DNA from 4 places in the Stutzerimonas sp. R40042 genome. Region 2 is predicted to be linked to each of the others. Evidence: predicted binding sites of a transcription regulator. Region 2 holds the regulator's gene; each other region holds the start of a gene.
What was found. Region 2 encodes FliA, which starts transcription of late flagellar genes. Its sites were predicted from a motif close to CTAAAGTTTNNNNNNNNNNNGCCGNTAA; they were not measured.
Positions count from the first base shown of each region.

Region 1 (5,163 bases), 1.8 Mb from region 2:
AGCCTATCCGGTGCAGGGGCACACCTATCTCAGTGCTGCTGTCGTGACCCAGCCGGCGGCCACGCTGCGCCGGCCGCTGATCCTCGACGAGGCGGGGCAGGCGGCGTGGCTCGATCCCGCCACCCCTCCCGAAACGCTTCAGCAATTGTTGCTGCAACCAGCCCCGACGCTGCGCGAGCGGCCGCTGGCGACGCTGGTCAACGACCCGCGCCTCGATTCTCCAGAATGCCTCACCCCCGCTTGAGACATCCGCCTGGCTGCCCGGTCCTGCCGACAGCTCCGGTCAGACCCTGAACTGATTGATCAGGCGGCGCTGCTGCTCGGCCAGACGTGTCAGGCCGGCGCTGGCCTGGCTGGCTTCCTCGGCGCCACCGGCGACCTCCTGTGCGACCTGACCGATGTTGGTGACGTTGCGGTTGATGTCCTCGGCCACGGCGCTCTGTTCCTCGGCGGCGCTGGCGATCTGGTTGTTCATGTCGTTGATCAGCGAGACCGCCTGGGTGATTGCCTGCAGCGCTTCGGCAGCCGCATCGGCCTGCTCGACGCTGCGCTGGGTGCGGTTCTGACTCTGCTCCATCACCTGCACCACGTCCCGGGTGCCGTTCTGCAGCTGCTGGATCATCTGCTGAATCTCGCCGGTCGCCTGCTGCGTCTTCTGCGCGAGGTTGCGGACTTCGTCGGCCACGACGGCGAAGCCGCGGCCCTGCTCGCCAGCACGCGCCGCCTCGATCGCGGCGTTCAAGGCCAGCAGATTGGTCTGCTCGGCGATGCTGCGAATGGTGACCAGAATGGCGTCGATATTTTCGCTGTCGCGAGCCAGCGTCTGCACCACCTCCACTGCACGGCCGATCTCGTCGGCCAGTTCGGCGATGGTCGAGCCGGTGTCCTGGACGATATGCCGGCCCTGATTCGCGGCGCGGTCAGCATTGCCCGCCGCTTCGGCCGCCTGGGTCGCGTTGCGCGCCACGTCCTGAGCCGTTGCGGTCATTTCGTGCACAGCGGTGGCCACCAGCTCGATTTCCGCCAGTTGCGTCTGCACCCCCTTGTCGGTACGGATAGCGATGTCGGCGGTGTGCTCGGAAGCGTCGCTGACCTTCTGCACCGAGCCGACCACCTCGCCGATCATGCCCTGCAGGCGTGTCAGGAACGTGTTGAAACCGGTAGCGATCTGGCCCAGCTCGTTGCGACTGTCGATATGCAGGCGCTGGGTCAGGTCGCCTTCGCCCTGGCCGATGTTGTCCAGCATCACCACCATCTCGCGCAGCGGACGGGTGATACGCCGGCTGACCAGCCAGATTGCCAGCAGGCCGGCAAGGCCGATCAGCATGCCGATGACCAGCATGGTGGCCAGGCTGCTGCGGCTTTCCTCGCCGAGCGCCGCCATGAGCTGTTCCAGGTCCTTCATGACTTCGGCAATCGGTAGCTGCAGCATCAGTACCCAGCGGGCGTCGGTGCCGTCAAAGGAGAAAGGCAGGAACAATGCGACGTGGCCATTCGCCTGATCGATCTGATAATGGGTCTGGCCGGCCGGCAAGCGCTGGACGAGCGCCTGCTCCTCGGCGTCGAGGATCTGTGCTGCCGGCTTGCCGATCAGGCTCTTGTCGCTGCTGTAGGCGGCCAGGCGGCCGTTGTTCGAGATCAGCGCGATCTGCCCAACACCGCCATAGAGCTGTGCATTGGCATTGCTCAGCAGTTGCTGGATGAAGTCGACGCTGATGTCCGCGCCGACGATGCCATGGAATTTGCCGTCGACGATGATCGGCGCGTTGAACGAAGACAGTAGCGACGTTTTGCCATTCATCTCATAGGGCGCGGGATCGCCGACGCACGGTTTGAGTTGCTCGCGCGGGCACAGGTAGTACTCGCCGGCACGTACGCCGGTATCCAGCAGTCGGGTGTCTTCGATATCGGTGAGGCGGTCGACCAACAGCTCGCCGTTGCCGTCGCGGTATACCCAACTGGCGAAGCGACCGTCGACCATGCCCGGCTCGTCGCCGCGATACATCAGGTCGTTGGCATCCACGCCGTTGGGCTCCCAGGCGATATAGGTGCTGGTCAGCTCGGGATTCTCGATCAGAGTCTGGCGCGCGAGGTTGATCAGTTCCTCGCGCCGGAGATTGGCCATCGGCATGCCGTCGTCGCCGGTCAGCGCGGTGAGTGTGTGCACCCGCGCGAGGCTCGTGGCGATCTGCAGAGGTGCCTGCAATTGCGCCTGGATCCGGCTGACCTGGGTCTGGGCGAGCGCAGTGACGCGCTGCTCGACCATGCCGTCGATCAGCGAGCGGGTCCGCTCCTCGACCAGCGCCTGGCTGCGTATGCCGGAAACCATGGCATATAGCAGAAGTGCGGCGATCACGGCCAGGGTGCAGGCGCCGGCCAGCGCGGCAAAGGCGGTCTGGATGGATCGGAACATGTGCGGAACTCCAATTGCGCAGCGGATAGGCAGGCTATCGGCCGGATTTGCGACAACTGCAGCGGCACGTTCGGTTGCCTGACAGGTGGGCCCGCGATAGGGTCTGTTCCCGTTTCGTACGCGGCCGCGCCGGAGCCGTTTTTTGCGCGAGGCAAGGCACGAGGAGCGAAGTTTGGTCATTCCAAATAAGCGACAAGTAACGCCGCATCGCGCAAAAAACGGCCCGGCCCTGCGGGTTGCGCGGCAAATGGCGCCATGCGGCGTTGCGGGACTTGGCAAGGGAACCACCATTACCTGCGTCCCGCGCCTTGCCTGGCGCCATTTGGCGCAGCAACGTGGCTTGCGACGAAACGGGAACAGACCCTAGGATACGGCGCAGGTTTTCCGGAGAAACTCGATGTTCAAGCCGCACAGATTGTCGCTGTTGGCCGCTGCTGTCGTGCTGGCGGGCTGTCAGGCCGTCAACACCACCAGCGGCGGCGCCGTAGGCGTCGACCGCAAGCAGTACATGTTCAGCATGCTGTCGACCGAGCAGGTCAACCAGATGTATGCCCAGTCCTACCAGGAGACGCTCAGTGCGGCGTCGAGCAAGGGCGTGCTGGAGAAGAACAGTGCAATCGCCAAGCGGGTCAACGGCATTGCCCAGCGGCTGATCGCCAAGGTCGGAGTGTTCCGTCCCGATGCCACGCAATGGGACTGGCAGGTCAACGTCATCGACAGCCCGGAGCTCAACGCCAACTGCGGCCCGGGCGGCAAGATCATCTTCTACACCGGCCTGATCGAAAAGCTGAAACTCACCGACGACGAAATCGCGGCGGTGATGGGCCACGAGATCGCCCACGCATTGCGTGAGCACGGCCGCGAAGCCATGTCCAAGGCATACGGCGTGCAGATGGCGACTCAGTTGGGTTCGGCCATGGGTGTCGGTACGGGTGGCCTGCAGCTGGCGAACATGGGCGTCGAGTACCTGATGACGCTGCCCAACAGCCGCGGCAACGAGAACGAAGCGGACCTGATCGGTCTGGAACTGGCCGCCCGTGCCGGTTACAACCCGAACGCGGCGATCACGCTGTGGGAAAAAATGGCCTCGGCCGGTGGTTCGGCTCCGCCTGAGTTCATGAGCACCCACCCTTCCTCGGCGACTCGCACCGCGGCGCTGCGTGCCAATATTCCGAAAGTGATGCCGCTCTACGAGCAGGCCCGCAGCGGCCGCTGACCGAGGCGACGCTGCTCGCCGCCCGCTCAGGTCGGCGACAGCAGCGTCGAGAGAGGTGTTTCGATACCCAGCTGTTGGTGCACGCCTTCAAGATCGATCAACGTGTGAATTTCCTCGATATCTCCGGCCGGATTGAGCGTCCAGACGCTCATCGCGGCGATAGCGAGGATCTTGTCGGTGGCCGAATAGCCGAACAGCGGAGTCGCCAGTGTTCCCATCACCGTGCTCGAGGTGACCACCTTGTGGCCCTCGCAGATGCACTCGTCCACCACCACTTCCAGGTCCGGCATGGCGCTACGCACACTACGCACGAGCTCGGCGAAGCCTGCGCTGTTCAGCGGCTGGCCAATGAATGAGCCCTTGTAGGCGAAATACTTGCTCTGCATCTGTTCGGAAAGGGCCAGACGGCCCTTGTTCCAGCTCAGATCGATATGGTTGCAGACTCGTTTCTTGCGTCCATCCGCTGACATTCAGCCTGATCTCCTCGGGGCGCTGATGTGCGCTGCGGTAGCGCACTCTATCAGCTCCCCGGTTGCGCAGATTTGCGCTGGGTATCAGCCTGAGACAATCGTGCTCATGGTCAGCGCCTGATAGCCGGCGTACAGCGCCAGTGCGGCAAAGCCGGCGGCGGCGACCCGGCGGATCAGCGTCAGCGGCAGCCGGTCGGCGGCGAAGTGGCTGGCCAGTACCACCGGAACGTTGGCCAGCAGCATGCCGACCGTGGTGCCGAGGATGACCAGCACGAATTCCGGATACTGCGCGGCGAGCATCACCGTCGCAACCTGGGTCTTGTCGCCCATCTCGGCAATGAAGAAGGCGATCGTTGTCGCGACGAAGGGGCCGTAGGGGCGGCCCAGCTTGGCGTCGTCGTCATCGAGTTTGTCCGGCACCAGCGTCCATAGCGCCACGGCGGCGAAGCTGGCCGCCAGTATCCAGCTCAGCGCTACCGGCGAGAGCAGGCTCGATACCCAGCTGCCGACCGCACCGGCGGCGGCATGGTTGGCCAAGGTGGCGACGACGATGCCCCAGATGATCGGCCAGGGTCGCCGGTAACGCGCGGCCAGCAGCAGTGCGAGCAACTGCGTCTTGTCGCCGATTTCGGCGAGCGCAACGATCAGGGTGGGGGCGAAAAACGATTCCAAGCGGCATTCCTTTAGGGCGGGTCGACAGATTCACCATGACATGCGCAGCCTGCCCGCCCGGGTCAGGTGTACATGTCATGGGTCTTGTCAAACCTGGCCTGGCGTATCGTTACGCGCTGGCCGGTCGCATGCGCCATGGTCTGCGGACCAAGTATGTTGACGCATGCCGGACGAGCAGGGCGCTCGTCGGAGACTACTCCCCCAAGGACGGCGGCGAGTTTGCCGCAACCGGCCGGTCGGTGCAACCGCCGGTCGCGGGCATCAGGGCCGCACGGCGCGGTAGATACGGAAGCCGTCGCGCTCGGCGAGCGTGTGGCAGGGGCCAAGATGCTGCTCGATCAGGGGGGGATACCTGAGGAACGCGTTGGCCACCAGCCGCAGCTCGCCATCGC
Region 1 covers NZ_CP113258.1:1,135,953-1,141,115, forward strand. Annotated here, with positions in the region: gene OUY36_RS05335 (SOS response-associated peptidase) at 1-244, shown strand, start outside; gene OUY36_RS05340 (methyl-accepting chemotaxis protein) at 284-2,413, opposite strand; gene OUY36_RS05345 (M48 family metallopeptidase) at 2,811-3,629, shown strand; gene OUY36_RS05350 (ester cyclase) at 3,656-4,099, opposite strand; gene OUY36_RS05355 (TMEM165/GDT1 family protein) at 4,184-4,771, opposite strand; yybP-ykoY riboswitch at 4,862-4,978, opposite strand; gene OUY36_RS05360 (class I SAM-dependent methyltransferase) at 5,033-5,163, opposite strand, start outside.
Region 1: a site for FliA is predicted at 2,448-2,475, ahead of OUY36_RS05340 (methyl-accepting chemotaxis protein). Genes of this name have one in related genera too.

Region 2 (5,163 bases):
TTGGCAAGACCACCACCCTGGCCAAGCTCGCGGCCCGTTACGTACTCAAGTACGGCGCACAGAACATCGCCGTGGCGAGCATGGACAACTACCGGATCGGCGCGCAGGAGCAGCTCAAGACGCTTGGGCGTATCCTCGACGTACCGGTGCTGCAGATCGACCCGAGCCAGCCATTGAGCAAGACGCTGGCGCCGCTGGCCCGCAAGCGCGTGATCCTGATCGACACCGCCGGCCTGCCGGCCAGCGATCCGACCTTGCGCAAGCAGCTCGAAGCGCTGTCGGATCGCGGTGTGAAATCCAAGAACTATCTGGTGTTGGCGGCGACCAGCCAGAGTCAGGTACTCAAGGCGGCATGGCACAACTATCGTCGCTGCGGCCTGGCGGGTTGTATCCTGACCAAGCTGGACGAGGCAGGCAGCCTCGGCGATGTGCTCGGTCTCACGATCAGCCAGCATTTGCCGATAGCCTACCTCGCCGATGGCCCGCGGATTCCGGATGACCTGCATCTGCCCCGTAGCCACCAGCTGGTCAGCCGTGCGGTAAGCCTGCAATCAGGCGAGGAGCCGAGCGAAGAGGCCATGGCGGACATGTTCGCCGGGTTGTACAACGGCTCGTCACGGCGGGCCGGATGATCAAGCGAGTGCGGTACCAGAATGAACCAGATGCGTGCCATGCGGGCGCATCGCCGGCCGTATGGCCCCAGCAAGATATAGGCGTGTGAACATGGGTATGCATCCCGTACAGGTGATTGCGGTGACCGGCGGCAAGGGTGGCGTCGGCAAGACCAACGTGTCGGTCAATCTGGCGCTGGCGCTGGCCGATCTGGGCCGGCGTGTGGTGTTGCTCGACGCCGACCTGGGTCTGGCCAACGTCGACGTCCTGCTTGGCCTGACCAGCAAGCGAACCCTGGCCGATGTGATCGCCGGTGAGTGCGATCTGCGCGATGTGCTGATTCAGGGCCCCGGCGGTATCCGTATCGTGCCCGCGGCATCCGGGACGCAGAGCATGGTACAGCTGTCGTCCCTGCAGCATGCCGGTCTGATCCAGGCATTCAGTGAGCTGGGCGATGAGCTGGACGTGCTGATCATCGATACCGCGGCCGGTATTGGTGATTCGGTGGTCAGCTTCGTGCGTGCCGCGCAGGAAGTGCTGCTGGTCGTCACAGATGAACCCACGTCCATCACCGATGCCTATGCTCTGATCAAATTGCTCAACCGTGACTACGGCATCAGTCGTTTCCGGGTGTTGGCCAACATGGCGCATGCACCCCAGGAAGGTCGCAACCTGTTCGCCAAGCTGACCAAGGTCACCGAGCGTTTTCTCGATGTGGCGCTGCAGTATGTCGGCGCCGTGCCCTACGACGAGGCCGTACGCAAGGCGGTACAAAAGCAGCGTGCCGTCTATGAAGCCTATCCGCGCTCCAAATGCGCGCTGGCCTTCAAGGCCATTGCGCAGAAGATCGATACCTGGCCGTTGCCCGCTACCCCGCGCGGCCATCTCGAATTCTTCGTCGAGCGCCTCATCAGTCCCGCTTCAGAAAGCCACGAATGACAGGTGCCGGATCCGCTATGTATTACAGCAAGGCTCAGGCAAAGGATGCTCAATATCGCCTGATCGATCAGTACGCGCCGTTGGTCAAGCGTATCGCTTACCACCTTCTGGCGCGTCTGCCTGCGAGTGTGCAGGTGGACGACCTGATCCAGGCTGGAATGATCGGACTGCTGGAAGCAGCGAAGAAGTACGACGCCGGCAAGGGCGCCAGTTTTGAAACCTACGCCGGCATCCGCATCCGCGGCACCATGCTCGACGAGGTGCGCAAGGGCGATTGGGCGCCACGCTCGGTGCATCGCAACTCGCGCATGGTCAGCGAGGCGATCCGCGCCATCGAAGCGAAAACCGGTCGTGACGCTAAAGATCATGAAGTTGCGGCCGAACTTAAGCTTAGTCTCGATGAGTATTACAGCATCCTCGGCGATACCCTCGGCAGCCGACTGTTCAGCTTCGACGACCTGCTGCAGGAAGGCGAGCATGGCGAGCTGCAGGAGGATGCCGGCAGCACGCACCCCGAGCCTTTCCGCGATCTGGAGGACGAACGTTTCCAGTTGGCGCTGGCAGAAGCCATCGCCAACCTGCCGGAGCGCGAGAAGCTGGTGCTGTCGTTGTATTACGACGAAGAGCTGAACTTGAAGGAAATCGGTCAGGTGCTGGGAGTCAGCGAGTCGCGTGTGAGCCAGTTGCATAGCCAGTGTGCGGCGCGCCTGCGTGCGCGCCTCGGTGAATGGCGCGCCAATTGACGATTGTTTGCGGTATGACGTGCTCGGTTTGCTGAGGCATTTTGGGACTTACGGAGGTCGACTTGGACAAGAACATGAAAATCCTCATCGTCGATGACTTCTCGACGATGAGACGAATCATCAAGAACCTCTTGCGTGACCTGGGGTTCACCAACACCGCCGAAGCGGACGATGGCACCACCGCGCTGCCGATGCTCAAGAGCGGCAGCTTCGACTTTCTCGTCACCGACTGGAACATGCCGGGCATGAGCGGTATCGATCTGCTGCGTACCGTGCGTGCCGACGAGCGCCTCAAGCACCTGCCGGTGCTGATGGTCACTGCCGAAGCCAAGCGCGACCAGATCATCGAGGCGGCACAGGCCGGCGTAAACGGCTATGTGGTCAAGCCTTTCACTGCCCAGGTGCTCAAGGAGAAGATCGAGAAGATCTTCGAGCGCGTCAACGGCTGAAGCAGCAACGCCGCGAGGGCACTATGACGCAAGCAGATCAGAGCCTGGCAGAGTTCGAAGCGACTCTGAAGGCCAACGCCCCTAAGTTGATTGAAAGCCTGCAGCAGGGCCGCTTCGATGAAGCGACGCAGATGTTCAATGAACTCAGCCAGGCGCGTAATCACAGTCTCTATCAGGAAGTCGGCAAGCTCACCCGCGAGCTGCACAACGCCATCGTCAAACTCGAGATGGATACCTGTGCCACTGGCGGCGATCCGTCACCGATCACCGACGCGACCGATCGCCTGTCCTATGTGGTGGAGATGACCGAGAAGGCCGCCAACCGCACCATGGATCTGGTGGAGGAATCGGCGCCGCTGGTCAACTACGTTAGCTACGAGGCCCAGAGCCTGACGGCCGACTGGCAGCGATTCATGCGCCGCGAAATGGATGCTGAACAGTTCCGTGGGCTGGTCAAGCGCATCGACCAGTACCTCAAGCGCAGCATGAACGATGGTAGCCAGCTGTCGCAGAACCTCAGCGAAATCATGCTGGCCCAAGATTTCCAGGACCTGACCGGCCAGGTCATCAAGCGTGTCACCCGACTGATCACCGAGCTTGAAAGCAATCTGCTCAATCTCGTCCTGATGGCGGGGCAGGTCGACCGCGTGGCTGGCATCCAGCACGACCGTGATGCCATGCGCGCCGAGCAAGAGAAGAAAAAACAAGAAAAATCGCCTTCCAATGGTGAAGGTCCGCAGATGCATGCCGATATGCGTGAAGACGTCGTTTCCGGCCAGGACGATGTCGATGATCTGCTTTCAAGCCTGGGCTTTTAGGGGAAGTGAATATGAGCTTCGACGCCGATGAAGAAATTCTCCAGGACTTCCTGGTAGAGGCCGGCGAGATTCTCGAACTATTGTCCGAGCAACTCGTGGAGCTGGAAAGCAGCCCCGATGACATGGCGTTGCTCAATGCGATTTTTCGCGGGTTCCATACGGTCAAGGGCGGTGCGGGCTTTCTTCAGCTTCATGAGCTGGTGGAATGCTGCCACATTGCCGAAAACGTCTTCGACATCCTGCGCAAGGGTGAGCGTCGAGTCGATTCCGAACTGATGGACGTCGTTCTGCAGGCGCTCGACGCCGTGAACGCGATGTTCAGCCAGGTCCGTGAACGCGTCGAACCTACTCCTGCCTCGCCGGAACTGCTGGCCGCATTGGCCCGTCTGGCCGAGCCTGCATCCGACGACGAAGCACCTGCCGCCGCAGCGCCCCAGGCGATCGCCGAGCCTGTGAGCGAAGGCGCCGACAGCGATTTCGAGCAGCTGCTGGATGCGATCGAACCGCCCGCTGTCGAGCCGCTGGCATCCGCCGATACAGGCACCGTGGCTGACGAAATCACCGATGATGAGTTCGAGTCGTTGCTCGATCAGTTGCATGGCAAGGGCAAGTTCGAGCCGGCAACCACCGCAGCGACCACGCCGGCGGCTGCCGAGCCTGCGATTGCTAGTAGCGGGGCAGGCGCAAGCGACGAGATCACCGATGACGAGTTCGAAGCACTGCTCGATCAGCTGCACGGCAAGGGCAAATTCGAGCCGGCAACCACCGCAGCGCCCACGCCGGCGGCTGCCGAACCTGCAACGGCCAGTAGTGGGGCAGGTGCAAGCGACGAGATCACCGATGACGAGTTCGAAGCGTTGCTCGATCAGCTGCATGGCAAAGGCAAGTTCGAACCCCCAGTGGTCGGCGCCAGCCCGGTCGGCGTCAGCGAATCCGCCGCGGCTGCATCGGTAGAAAAGGCACCGACCAAACCGACTCCCGCCAAGGCTGAGCCGGCTCGTCCGGCTGCTGCCAAGCCGGTGGCTGGCGCAGCGAGCAAGCCCGCCGCGCCAGCCGCGGCCGAGAAGGCTCCGGCCGAGGCCGAGACCACGGTGCGCGTCGATACCGCGCGGCTGGACGAGATCATGAACATGGTCGGCGAGCTGGTGCTGGTGCGTAACCGTCTGGTGCGCTTGGGCTCCAATAGCGGCGACGAGGCAATGGCCAAGGCCGTTTCCAACCTCGACGTGGTCACCGCCGACCTGCAGAGCGCGGTGATGAAGACCCGCATGCAGCCGATCAAGAAGGTGTTCGGCCGTTTCCCGCGGCTGGTACGCGATCTGGCGCGCAGCCTGAAGAAAGAGATCAACCTGGAACTGGTGGGCGAAGAAACCGACCTCGACAAGAACCTCGTCGAAGCCCTGGCCGACCCGCTGGTGCACCTGGTGCGCAATGCCGTCGACCATGGCATCGAGATGCCCGAGGAGCGCGAGGCGGCCGGCAAACCGCGTACCGGCCGTGTGGTGCTGTCGGCCGAGCAGGAAGGCGACCACATCCTGCTGATCATCAGCGATGACGGCAAGGGCATGGATGCCAACGTCCTGCGCGCGAAGGCTGTCGAGA
Region 2 covers NZ_CP113258.1:2,931,639-2,936,801, reverse strand. Annotated here, with positions in the region: gene flhF (flagellar biosynthesis protein FlhF) at 1-632, shown strand, start outside; gene fleN (flagellar synthesis regulator FleN) at 724-1,551, shown strand; gene fliA (RNA polymerase sigma factor FliA) at 1,569-2,294, shown strand; gene OUY36_RS13785 (chemotaxis response regulator CheY) at 2,369-2,743, shown strand; gene OUY36_RS13780 (protein phosphatase CheZ) at 2,767-3,561, shown strand; gene OUY36_RS13775 (chemotaxis protein CheA) at 3,573-5,163, shown strand, end outside.

Region 3 (5,163 bases), 1.2 Mb from region 2:
GCAGCCGGCCAGTCGTGAGATCAGGTGATGCGGCAGCAGATACTGGCTGGCGACGAACAGGCGTTCTTTCATGTTGGTCCTTTTCATTGCTGCACCGGGGTGTCAGGCAGGTTGCCCCATTCGGCCCAGGAGCCGGCGTAGCCTTTGACGCGCGGATAGCCCAGCGCCTTGGCTATCAGGTAGGTGAGGCCTGAGCGATGGTGGGTTTGACAATGGGTGATGATTTCCTTCTCCGGCACGATCCCGAGTGCCCGCAGGTGCTCGGCGATGTCCTCGCGGATGCGCAGCGAACGTGCTGGGTCCATGGCGGCGGTCCACTCGAAGTTGACCGCCCCGGGGATGTGGCCACCGCGGGCGGCGAACAGCTTTTCGCCGCGGTATTCAGCCGGTGAGCGAGCGTCCCATATAGCCAGGTCGTCCGCGCCGAGGCGGCTCTCGATGTAGGTGCGGGTGGCGGTGGGTGCTTCGTCGAGCGTCAGGCTCGGGTGGCCGGCGGCGGCCGCGGGTACCTGCTGGGTGAGTGACCGACCCTCGGCCAGCCAGGCGTGCAGGCCGCCGTTGAGGTAGTGGTAGTGGTGATGGCCGATCACATCCAGCAGCCAGACGAAGCGCCCGGCCCAGCCGCCGCCCTCGTCGTCGTAGACCACATAGACCGCGTCGGGGCGATGTCCCAGTGCGCCGAACAGCTGCTGCAGCTGCGCGATGTCGGGAAGCAGGCCGGGCGCTGGCGGTTGGCCGAGCTGGGTCTGCTTGGGGTCGACGAAGCGAGCACCCAGCAGATGGCCTTCGGCATAGCGAGCGGCGCTCGTCAGATCGACCAGAATCAGTTCCGGCGCATCGAGGCGAGCGGCCAGATCGGCAGGCTCGATCACCAGCGGCAGGTGGGAAAAGACGGACACGGCGGGCCTCGACTCAGTCATGGAAGGGACGAAGTCTAGCGAAAAAGATCAGCCCCCGCGCCTGCTGAAGTTGCTCAGTGCGCGCTCGATGCACTGGGATGTTTTAACGAATGTTTGCAGTACCGCGTCCGACATGGGCGCGCCGTTCTGATCGGCAACGATGAGCATCAGCACTCGCCCGTCGACTCCCAGCGAGCGCAACAGCAGGTGCTCGCCGGCGAACAGTTTCTTGAGCGTGCCGGGCAAGAGGGCCGAGAACTGCGCCATGTTGGATGGTTGCAGTCGCAGCTGGGCAGGTTTTTCCAGCAGGCGCCGAACAATCTGGCTCTGCTCCGGAGCGAGCGTCAGGCGCGCGGCATCGGCAGGCAGGCCGTTGCCCTGCTGGCTGACCAGGCGATTCTGCTTGCGGTCGACCAGCATCACCAGTGAGCGCTGAAGGCCGGCGCAGTTCAGTGCGCGGCTGGCTGTGGCAGTCAGTTGCAGGATGTTGCTGAACGGTGAGGGATCGCCCAGCAGGCGGCGACATTGGTCGCGCCACTCTGCCAGGTCGGCCGCGCTCGGGATCGGTGCTTCGCGCAGGGTCTGGAAGCGGCTGCCGGTTGGCCACAGCAGGCCCTGGGCCGGGTGCCAGAGGTCGGTCGGGCCGAACTCGCGGGCACTGATGACCGCTTGCTGGTGCACCATCTGTTGCATCTCGTCCAGCGGCACCTGCAGGTACAGTCCGGCCAGCCGCTGCCAGCGCAGGCTGTGCACGCCGCTCCAGCTGTGGTGTGCCGATAGCGCCAAGCCGTTGGCCAGCACGATGGTGTTGCTCGGCAATGTAAGCCAGCGGCGTAGCTCGGGGTCGGCGTCGAGCATCTGCTGCTGGTGCAGCGGGTGTTCGTTGTCGTGGGCGATATGCAGGGCTCTGATCAGCCGGCGCCGATCGGCACCGAGCAGGCGATAGCCCTGAGCGATCCAGTCGGGTAGACGCCAATGCTCGGCAAGCCTGAGGCACAGCTCCAGCAGGGAAACGCCGAGCAGTTCGCGCTCGACGCGGCTGGCTGGTTCGCCCTTGACCAATACCCGCTGTTCCCAACTTTCCAGCAGATGCGGATAGGTGCCGATCAGTGCCCAGGCCGGCGCCAGAAACAGCAGGCTGCCCCAGTGGATGTCCTGCCACAGCCGGGCCAGGCGGGCGGCGAACAGTCCGTTGGCCTGCTGGCTGGCATGGCGGCTGATCAGTACCAGTTGCCGCAGCGGTCGCGGCATGTCGGCCGCCTCCATCGCCGGAATGCGCGCCAGCAATGCTTCAGCGCGCTGCACGCCGATGCGGCTGAGTGCGACCTCCAGGCTTTCGGCCGGCTGGCCATCGCCGATGCCGCGGTTGGCCTCTTGAATGAAGCGCAGCGCCAGCACCGGGCTGTCCTGGATGAGCTCGGCGATCTGCCGCATCGACTTGCTGCTGTCGCGCAACGCCAGGCGAACCCGTTCATGAACGGCGGCAAAGGCGGGCAGGGGAGCATCGTCGAGTGCCTTGATCCAGGCGGGCAGGGTGCGTGGTAGCGGGGGTGTGGTGGTCATGGCCGAACTAGCTTTTCATCGGGATGGCCTTTAGTCTGGCGCAAAAGTTCCGATAACCAGAACAATTCTTCCAACATTCCTTCTGCAAGGCCGTACGGCGGGGTTTTGCGGCAGTTGTTGCCGCAGTCCGAACGGCTCGTAATCAGGTTCCAGACGTACCTCCTATGGTCAAAATCATCGGCATCATCGTCGTGTTCGCCAGCGTGCTGGGCGGGTTCGTACTATCCGGCGGCAAGATCGGCGCGCTCATCCATCCCTTCGAGGTGATGATCATCGGCGGCGCGGCGCTGGGTGGCTTCCTGCAGGCCAACCCGGGCAGCACCACCAAGATCGTTTTCAAGAAGTCGCTGAAGATGTTCAGCACGCGCTTCACCAATACCTATTATCTAGAAGTGCTCAGCCTGCTCTATTCGATCCTGAACAAGAGCCGCCGCGAGGGCATGATGGCCATCGAGGCCGATCTTGAGGATCCGGCCGCCAGTCCGCTGTTCAGCAAGTACCCCGGCTTCCTGCAGGACGAGCGGATGACCGCCTTCACCTGCGATTATCTGCGCATCATGTCCTCCGGCAACATGGCGCCGCACGAACTCGAAGGCTTGTTCGACATGGAGCTCAACAGCCTGAAGGAAGAACTCGAGCACCCATCTCACGCCGTCAGCAAGGTCGCTGATGGTTTGCCGGCGATGGGTATCGTCGCGGCGGTACTGGGTATCGTGATCACCATGTCGATCCTCGCCGAGGCGGATAACGCCATGATCGGCTACAAGGTCGGCTCGGCGCTGGTCGGTACCTTCCTTGGCATTCTTGCTTCCTACGGATTCTTTGGGCCGCTGGCCGCGGCGTTGGAGCACGACGCCAAGGAAGAGCTCAACGTCTACGAGGCAATCAAGGCGACGTTGGTCGCCTCGGCCTCGGGTATGCCGCCGACGCTGGCCGTCGAGTTCGGCCGCAAGGTTCTCTATCCGGCGCACCGCCCGAGCTTCTCCGAGCTCGAGCAAGCCATGCGTGGCAGCTAAAGGTTCGCCATGGACAATACCCAACCGATCATCGTCAAGCGGGTCAAGAAGGTCGCTGGCGGTCATCACGGTGGCGCCTGGAAGATCGCCTTCGCCGACTTCGCCACGGCGATGATGGCGTTCTTCCTTGTGATGTGGCTGATGAGTTCGGCCACGCCGGAACAGAAGAAACTCATCTCCGGCTATTTTCAGGACCCCATCGGGTTCACCGAAAGCGCCAGCCCCCATGTCATCGATCTGGGCGGCACGCCGACGCCTTCGCCGGACCGCACCCTCAATCCCGAGCTGGAGCCGGCGCAGAGCGAGGCGCAGATCGACGCCCAGCAGGCCGAGACGTTCGCCGAGCAGATCGAGCGCGAGCGGCTGGAGTTGCTGCTGCAGGAACTGCAGAACAAGGTCGACGAGAACCCCGAGCTGCAGAAGTTCAAGGACCAGATCCTCTTCGAGATCACCCAGGATGGCCTGCGCATCCAGATCATGGATGCCGAGAACCGACCGATGTTCGCCCTCGGCAGCGCCCAGCTGCAGCCTTACTTCGAGGACATCCTGCTGGCGCTGGTGGACACCATCGCCGCCGTGCCGAACAAGATCAGCATCAGCGGACACACCGACGCCAAGCCGTTTTCCGGGCGCGGCGATTTCGGCAACTGGGAGCTATCGGCCAGCCGCGCCAATGCCGCGCGCCGCACGCTCGTAGCAGGTGGGTATCCCGAGGAGCAGATTGCGCGGGTGGTGGGCTATGCCTCATCGGCACTGTTCGATCGCAAGGATCCGTTCAACCCGGTGAACCGTCGCATCGATATCCTGGTGCTGACAAAGAAGGCGCAGCGTTCGATCGAGGGCGAGCAGCCCGGCGCGCAGCGCGACGATGAGGGCGGTGCGGTGCCTGCCCAGTCTTCGCCCGGCGCGACAGCACCCGTCGAGGAGCCGTTGCAGCCCGAACAGCTGCGCGAGCGGCTGAACATCTTCGAAGACGGGGTGCTGCAATTCGGCCAACCCGACGGTCGCTGACCGGCCGGGATGAACTCAGTAGTCCGATTCCGGCAGGCTGCTGAGAATATGTCGATAGCTGGCCATGCGCTGTGGCTGGATACGCCCCTCTTCCAGAGCCTTGAGCAGCGCGCAGCCCGGTTCGCGATCGTGCTTGCAGTCGCGGAAACGGCAGTGCCCGAGTAGATCCTGGAATTCGATGAAGCCTGCTTCCACATCGGCGCGGCTGACGTGGCCGAGGCCGAATTCGCGAATGCCGGGTGAGTCGATCAGCTCGCCGCCGCCGGGGAAGTGGAACAGCCGCGCGGTAGTGGTGGTATGCGTACCCTTGCCGGTCATTTCCGACAGCGCGCCGACACGGGTGTCGACGCCCGGCAGCAGGCTGTTGACCAGCGATGACTTGCCGACCCCGGATTGCCCGACGAACACGCTGACGTGACCGTCGAGACGCGCCTTCAGCTCGTCCATGCCGGCGCCGCCATGGGCCGAGACCTCCAGCAGCGGATAATCCAGCTGGCGATACACGTCCAGCAGGCGGTTCAGTGCTGCCTCGTTCTGCTCGTCGATCAGGTCGGCCTTGTTCAGCAGCAGCAGCGGCGCGATGCCAGCGTGCTCGGCTGCGATCAGATAGCGATCGATCAGGTTGGCGTGCGGCTCGGGAAGCGGGGCGAAGACGATGACGATCAGGTCGACAT
Region 3 covers NZ_CP113258.1:4,129,804-4,134,966, reverse strand. Annotated here, with positions in the region: gene asd (archaetidylserine decarboxylase) at 1-72, opposite strand, end outside; gene OUY36_RS19545 (rhodanese-like domain-containing protein) at 84-899, opposite strand; gene OUY36_RS19540 (HDOD domain-containing protein) at 948-2,462, opposite strand; gene motA (flagellar motor stator protein MotA) at 2,627-3,478, shown strand; gene motB (flagellar motor protein MotB) at 3,488-4,489, shown strand; gene rsgA (small ribosomal subunit biogenesis GTPase RsgA) at 4,505-5,163, opposite strand, start outside.
Region 3: a site for FliA is predicted at 2,491-2,518, ahead of motA (flagellar motor stator protein MotA). Genes of this name have one in related genera too.

Region 4 (5,163 bases), 2.0 Mb from region 2:
CTGCCCACCGCGCTCGCGCAGGCGGTCCTCGAGCAGGAACGGCACCACATCGGTCAACTCCACCCCCGCCTCCTCACCATTGGTAAAGCCGGTGACGCGCTTGCCCTTGACCAGATACTCGCCACCCTTGCCGCGCACCTCGGTCAACGCCGCCGGTGCATGGCAGACCGCGCCTATCGGCTTGTCTGACTTGACGAAGGACTCGAGCAGGGCGATGGACGTCGGGTTGGTCACCAGGTCCCACAGCGGACCATGGCCGCCGGGGTAGAACACCGCATCGAAATCCTCGGCCGAGACCTGATCCAGACGATAGGTGTTGGCCAGCAGCGTCTGCGCCTCGCCGTCCCCGTTGAAGCGCTCGGTGGCCTCGGTCTGGGCGTCGGGCTGGTCGCTCTTCGGGTCGAGCGGCGGCTCGCCACCCTCGGGCGAGGCGAGCACCACCTGCGCTCCGGCATCCTTGAAGACGTAGTACGGCGCGGCGAATTCCTCCAGCCAGAAGCCGGTCTTTTTGCCGGTGTCACCCAGCTGGTCGTGGGACGTGAGCACGATGAGAATTTTCATGGAGCCTCCTTGGTGAAGCGCGACGTGAACAGGTGAGACTGCCGTTCTGGGCGCATTGCTCCGCGGCCAAATCACATCCATGAAAAAGGGCGCCGCAGCGCCCTTCTAAACCCCGTTCAGGTCAGATACGGAAGCTGTCCACCAGCTGCTTCAGGCGGCGCGCCTGCTGATCCAGATCGCCGCAGGCGCGCAGGGTCGACTGCAGGTTCTCCACGCCTTGCTGGTTCAGCGTGTTGATCTCGGTGATGTCCATGTTCAGCGACTCGATCACCGCGGTCTGCTCTTCGGTGGCGGTGGCCACCGACTGGTTCATGCCGTCGATCTCGCCGATGCGCTGGGTCACCTCGCCGAGGCGCTCGCCGGCGCGGTCGGCGATGGAGACGCTGGATTCACTCTGCCGCTGGCTTTCGGTCATGGTCTGTACCGAAGCACCGGCGCCGACCTGCAGCTGTTCGATCATCTGCTGGATTTCCTGCGCCGAACTCTGCGTGCGGTGCGCCAGGTTGCGCACCTCGTCGGCGACCACGGCGAAGCCGCGGCCTGCCTCGCCGGCCCGCGCCGCCTCGATGGCTGCGTTCAGCGCGAGCAGGTTGGTCTGCTCGGAAATGCCCTTGATCACTTCGAGAATCTGGCCGATGTCCACAGTCTTGGCATTCAGGGCCTCGATCTGCGAACAGGAGGCGCTGATCTTCGCCGACAGCTCGCGCATGGCGGCGATGTTCTGCTCCACCACCTGGCGCCCGTCCTCGGCCTGATGCCGCGCGCCGCTGGCATGCTGCGAGGCATCCGCCGCGTTGCGGGCGATCTCCTGGGCGGCGGCGCCAAGTTCGTTGATTGCCGCCGCCACGCTGTTGGTGCGGCTGGCCTGCTCGTCGGAGTTGGCCATCGATGCGTTCGAAGCGCTGAGCACGCGTTGCGCCACTTCGTTGACCTGCAACGTGGCCGAGGACACCTCGCGGATCGATTCGTGAATACGCTCGACGAAGCGGTTGAAGGCGGTCGCCAGCTGACCGAACTCATCCTTGGACTGCACGTCCAGGCGGCGGGTCAGGTCGCCCTCGCCTTCGGCGATGTTTGCCATGGCGCGGCCCATGTCCCTGAGCGGACGCATCAGCACGCGCATCAGCATGCCCAGCAGCAGCAGGATAAAGGCCACTGCGGCAATGGTCGCAATCAGCGCGGTGGTGCGGAAGCTGGTCAGTGCGGCATAGGCCTTGTCACGATCCAGCGAAATGCCGACGTACCACTGCACCGAGGGCAGGCCCTTGACCGGACTGAAGCTGAGAATGCGGTTGGAGTCGTCAAGCCGTACCTCGACATAGCGGCTGTCGAGCGATGGCGTGTTCTGCGGGTAGATATCGCGTAACGACTTCATCACCCGCTGACTGTCCGGGTGCACCAGAACCTTGCCGTCACCGCTGACCAGGAAGGCATAGCCCATGCCGTTGAAGTCCAGGGCGTTGATGATATCCACCAGCACCTTGAGGCTGAGGTCACCACCGACCACGCCGAGCGCCTGACCGCCGGCCTGCGCCGGGGTCGCCGCGGTGATGATCAGCTCATTGGTGGCAGCGTCCTGGTAGGGCTCGGTCAGCGTCGTGCGGCCGGCGGCCACGGCATCCTTGTACCAGGGACGCTGGCGCGGGTCGTAGCCCGCCGGTAGCTCGAAGCGCGGATGCACGATGAACTCGCCATCGGCGCGGCCCAGGTAGCTGAAAGCGAAGGTCGAACTCAGCGCGGGCTGCTTGACCAGCGCCTCCACCTGCTCGCTGGCGCTGTCACGGGCGACACTCTGCGCCAGGCTTTCCAGCAGGACCAGCCGGCCAGACAGCCAGTTCTGAATGTTGTGCGCGGTGACCTCGCCCATCTCGTCGAGGTAGCTCTCGAGGTTGGCGCGGATGGCATTGCGCTGCAGGTAGTCGTTGTAGAGCGTGAAAAGCGCGAAGGTCGCGATCACCACCAGGGAGGCGGCCAGCAGGATCTTGTGACTGAATTTGAGGCTGTTGGTCATGGCAGCGAGTCCGGAACGGTTCGGGCAAGCGGGCATCCGTGTCCTCTGTGCCTCCCTGGCTGTCATCCTGAACTGTCGGCCTCGTCCAGCGGAACTTTACGGTCAGTTGACGACGATCAAGCGGGGGGCCGTCTTTCCGACCAGCGGCTTGCGTGGCACCCAACGGAGCACCACGCACGGCCTTGACGCGGCTTCAGCGACCGGCCAGCGCCGGCATTACCCGAGGGCGCAGCAGCTCACCCAGCACCGCCAGCGCACCGATCGCTCCGGCGATCCAGTACCAGCGCTGCAACGGGTCGAAGCCCAGCCAGCCAAGCGCATGCAGGAAGACCATGAGGATCAGCACCGGGCAGACGTAACGCACCATGAACAGCCACAACGCGTAGCCCAGCGGCGGCAGGTTCAGCTCGTCGCGCATGATCTCGCTGCGCAGCGCGTAGCCGGCCAGCAGCACGGTGAAGATCCCGCCCAGCGGCATCATCCAGCGCGAGGTCAGGTAATCCAGCCAGTCGAAGAAGTTCTTGCCCATCGGCGTCCAGCCCGACAGCAGGTTGAACGAGAGCATCGCCAGCAGGCTGATCACCAGCAGCACCACGCCGGAACCGATGGCCGCCTTCATCCGCGAAATGCCGTGCTTCTCGTTGAGGTAGGCGACGGTGGCCTCGATCATGGAGATCGCCGAGGTCAGCGCGGCGATCGACACCATGGCGAAGAACAGCACGCCGAAGGCGGTACCGAACGGCATCTGCTGGAAGGCCAGCGGCAGGCTCATGAAGATCAGGCCAGGGCCGGCGGTCGGGTCCATGCCATTGGCGAAGATGATCGGGAAGATCGCCAGGCCCGCCAGCAGCGCCACGCAGGTATCGGCGATGGCGACCATGAAGGTGGTGCGGGCGATGGACTGGTCATCCGGAATGTACGAGCCGTAGGTGAGGATCGCGCCGGACGCCAGGCTCAGGGTGAAGAAGGCGTGGCCGAGCGCGGCCAGCAACGCCTCGCCGGTGATCTTCGAGGTATCGAAGCTGAACAGGAAGGCGAAGCCCTGATCGAAGCCGCCGCTGGTCACCGCGTAGCCCACGAGGATCAGCAGCAGCACGGCCAGCCCCGGCATCATCCAGCGCACCGCATTCTCGATACCCTTCTGCACGCCCTTGGCGACGATCCACAGGGTCAGCAGCGCAACCAGCAGGCTCCAGCCTCCGAGTTCCCACGGGTTGGCGTTGTGCGCCTCGAACACGCCGCCGAGCGCCTCGACGCTGGTCGCGGCCAACGAGCCGTCGAGCATCTTCACCGTGTAGGCGAAGGCCCAGCCGGCGACCACGACATAGAAGCAGAGGATCAGGAAGCCGGCGGTCATGGCCATGCCGCCCACCGCCTTCCACAGCGGATTGCCGTTGTTCTCGCGGACTACCCGGCCGATGGCGTCGATCGGGCTGCCACGGCCGCGGCGGCCGATGGCGATTTCGCACATCATCACCGGCACGCCGATGGCGAGGATGCACAGCAGGTACATCAATACGAAGGCACCACCGCCGAACTCGCCGGTGATGTAGGGGAATTTCCAGATGTTGCCCAGGCCCACGGCCGAGCCGGTTGCCGCGAGGATGAAACCCCAGCGCGAGAGCCAGAGGTTCTTCGGTTTTTCACGAGTCATACGTCACCTGTTTGTTGTTATCTGTGACGGGATCGGGACCGTCGCGCAGGGCGCGGCGGCGTGCAAGGCGGATTCAGTCTTTCATTGAGCGTCGGGCTGCACCTCCGGCGCGGCCTGCTGGAAGGCCGGAAGCGTCTCGCAGCGTGCGACGATCTCGAGAATGCGTGGATACGCCGCGAGGTCACAGGCAAAACGGCGCGCATTGTATACCTGCGGCACCAGGCATGCCTCCAGATAACCTGGCCGATCGTTCAGGGAAAGCCTGCCCTCGAAACATTCCAGGCCAGCTTCCACGGCGGCGAGGCCCTGATCGACCCAGTGCCGGTACCAGGCGTTCTTCGCCTCGTCGTCGACGCCCAGTTCGGCACTGAGGTACTGCAGCACGCGCAGGTTGTTCAGCGGATGGATCTCGCAGGCGATGTGCATGGCCAGCGAGCGCACCTGGGCGCGCTCGACCGGATCGGCCGGCAACAGGGCCGGCACCGGAAACACCTCGTCGAGGTACTCCAGGATCGCCAGCGACTGGCTGATGCGCGCGCCGCCGTTGGCTTCATCGACCAGCAACGGCACCAGCTGCTGCGGGTTGAGGGCGCGGTAATCGGCCGCACGCTGCTGGCCGCCGTCCTTGACCAGATGCACCGGCACCTGCCGGTAGGCCAGACCCTTGAGGTTCAGCGCGATGCGCACCCGGTAGGCGGCACTGGAGCGCCAGTAGCCGTAGAGCGTCAGCTCAGTGCTCATAGCGCTCGACCTGCTGATCGATGGCGCCGAAGATGCTCTGCCCGGCGGCGTCGAACATCTCGATACGCACCCGGTCGCCGAACTTGAGGAACGGCGTCTTCGCCTCGCCGTGCTCGATGACCTCGAGCATGCGCTTCTCGGCCAGGCAGGACGAGCCGGCACTGCGATCGTAGTTCGACACCGTGCCCGAGCCGAT
Region 4 covers NZ_CP113258.1:897,922-903,084, reverse strand. Annotated here, with positions in the region: gene OUY36_RS04180 (type 1 glutamine amidotransferase domain-containing protein) at 1-561, opposite strand, end outside; gene OUY36_RS04175 (methyl-accepting chemotaxis protein) at 683-2,572, opposite strand; gene OUY36_RS04170 (sodium-dependent transporter) at 2,766-4,226, opposite strand; gene maiA (maleylacetoacetate isomerase) at 4,308-4,967, opposite strand; gene OUY36_RS04160 (fumarylacetoacetate hydrolase family protein) at 4,957-5,163, opposite strand, start outside.
Region 4: a site for FliA is predicted at 2,645-2,672, ahead of OUY36_RS04175 (methyl-accepting chemotaxis protein). Genes of this name have one in related genera too.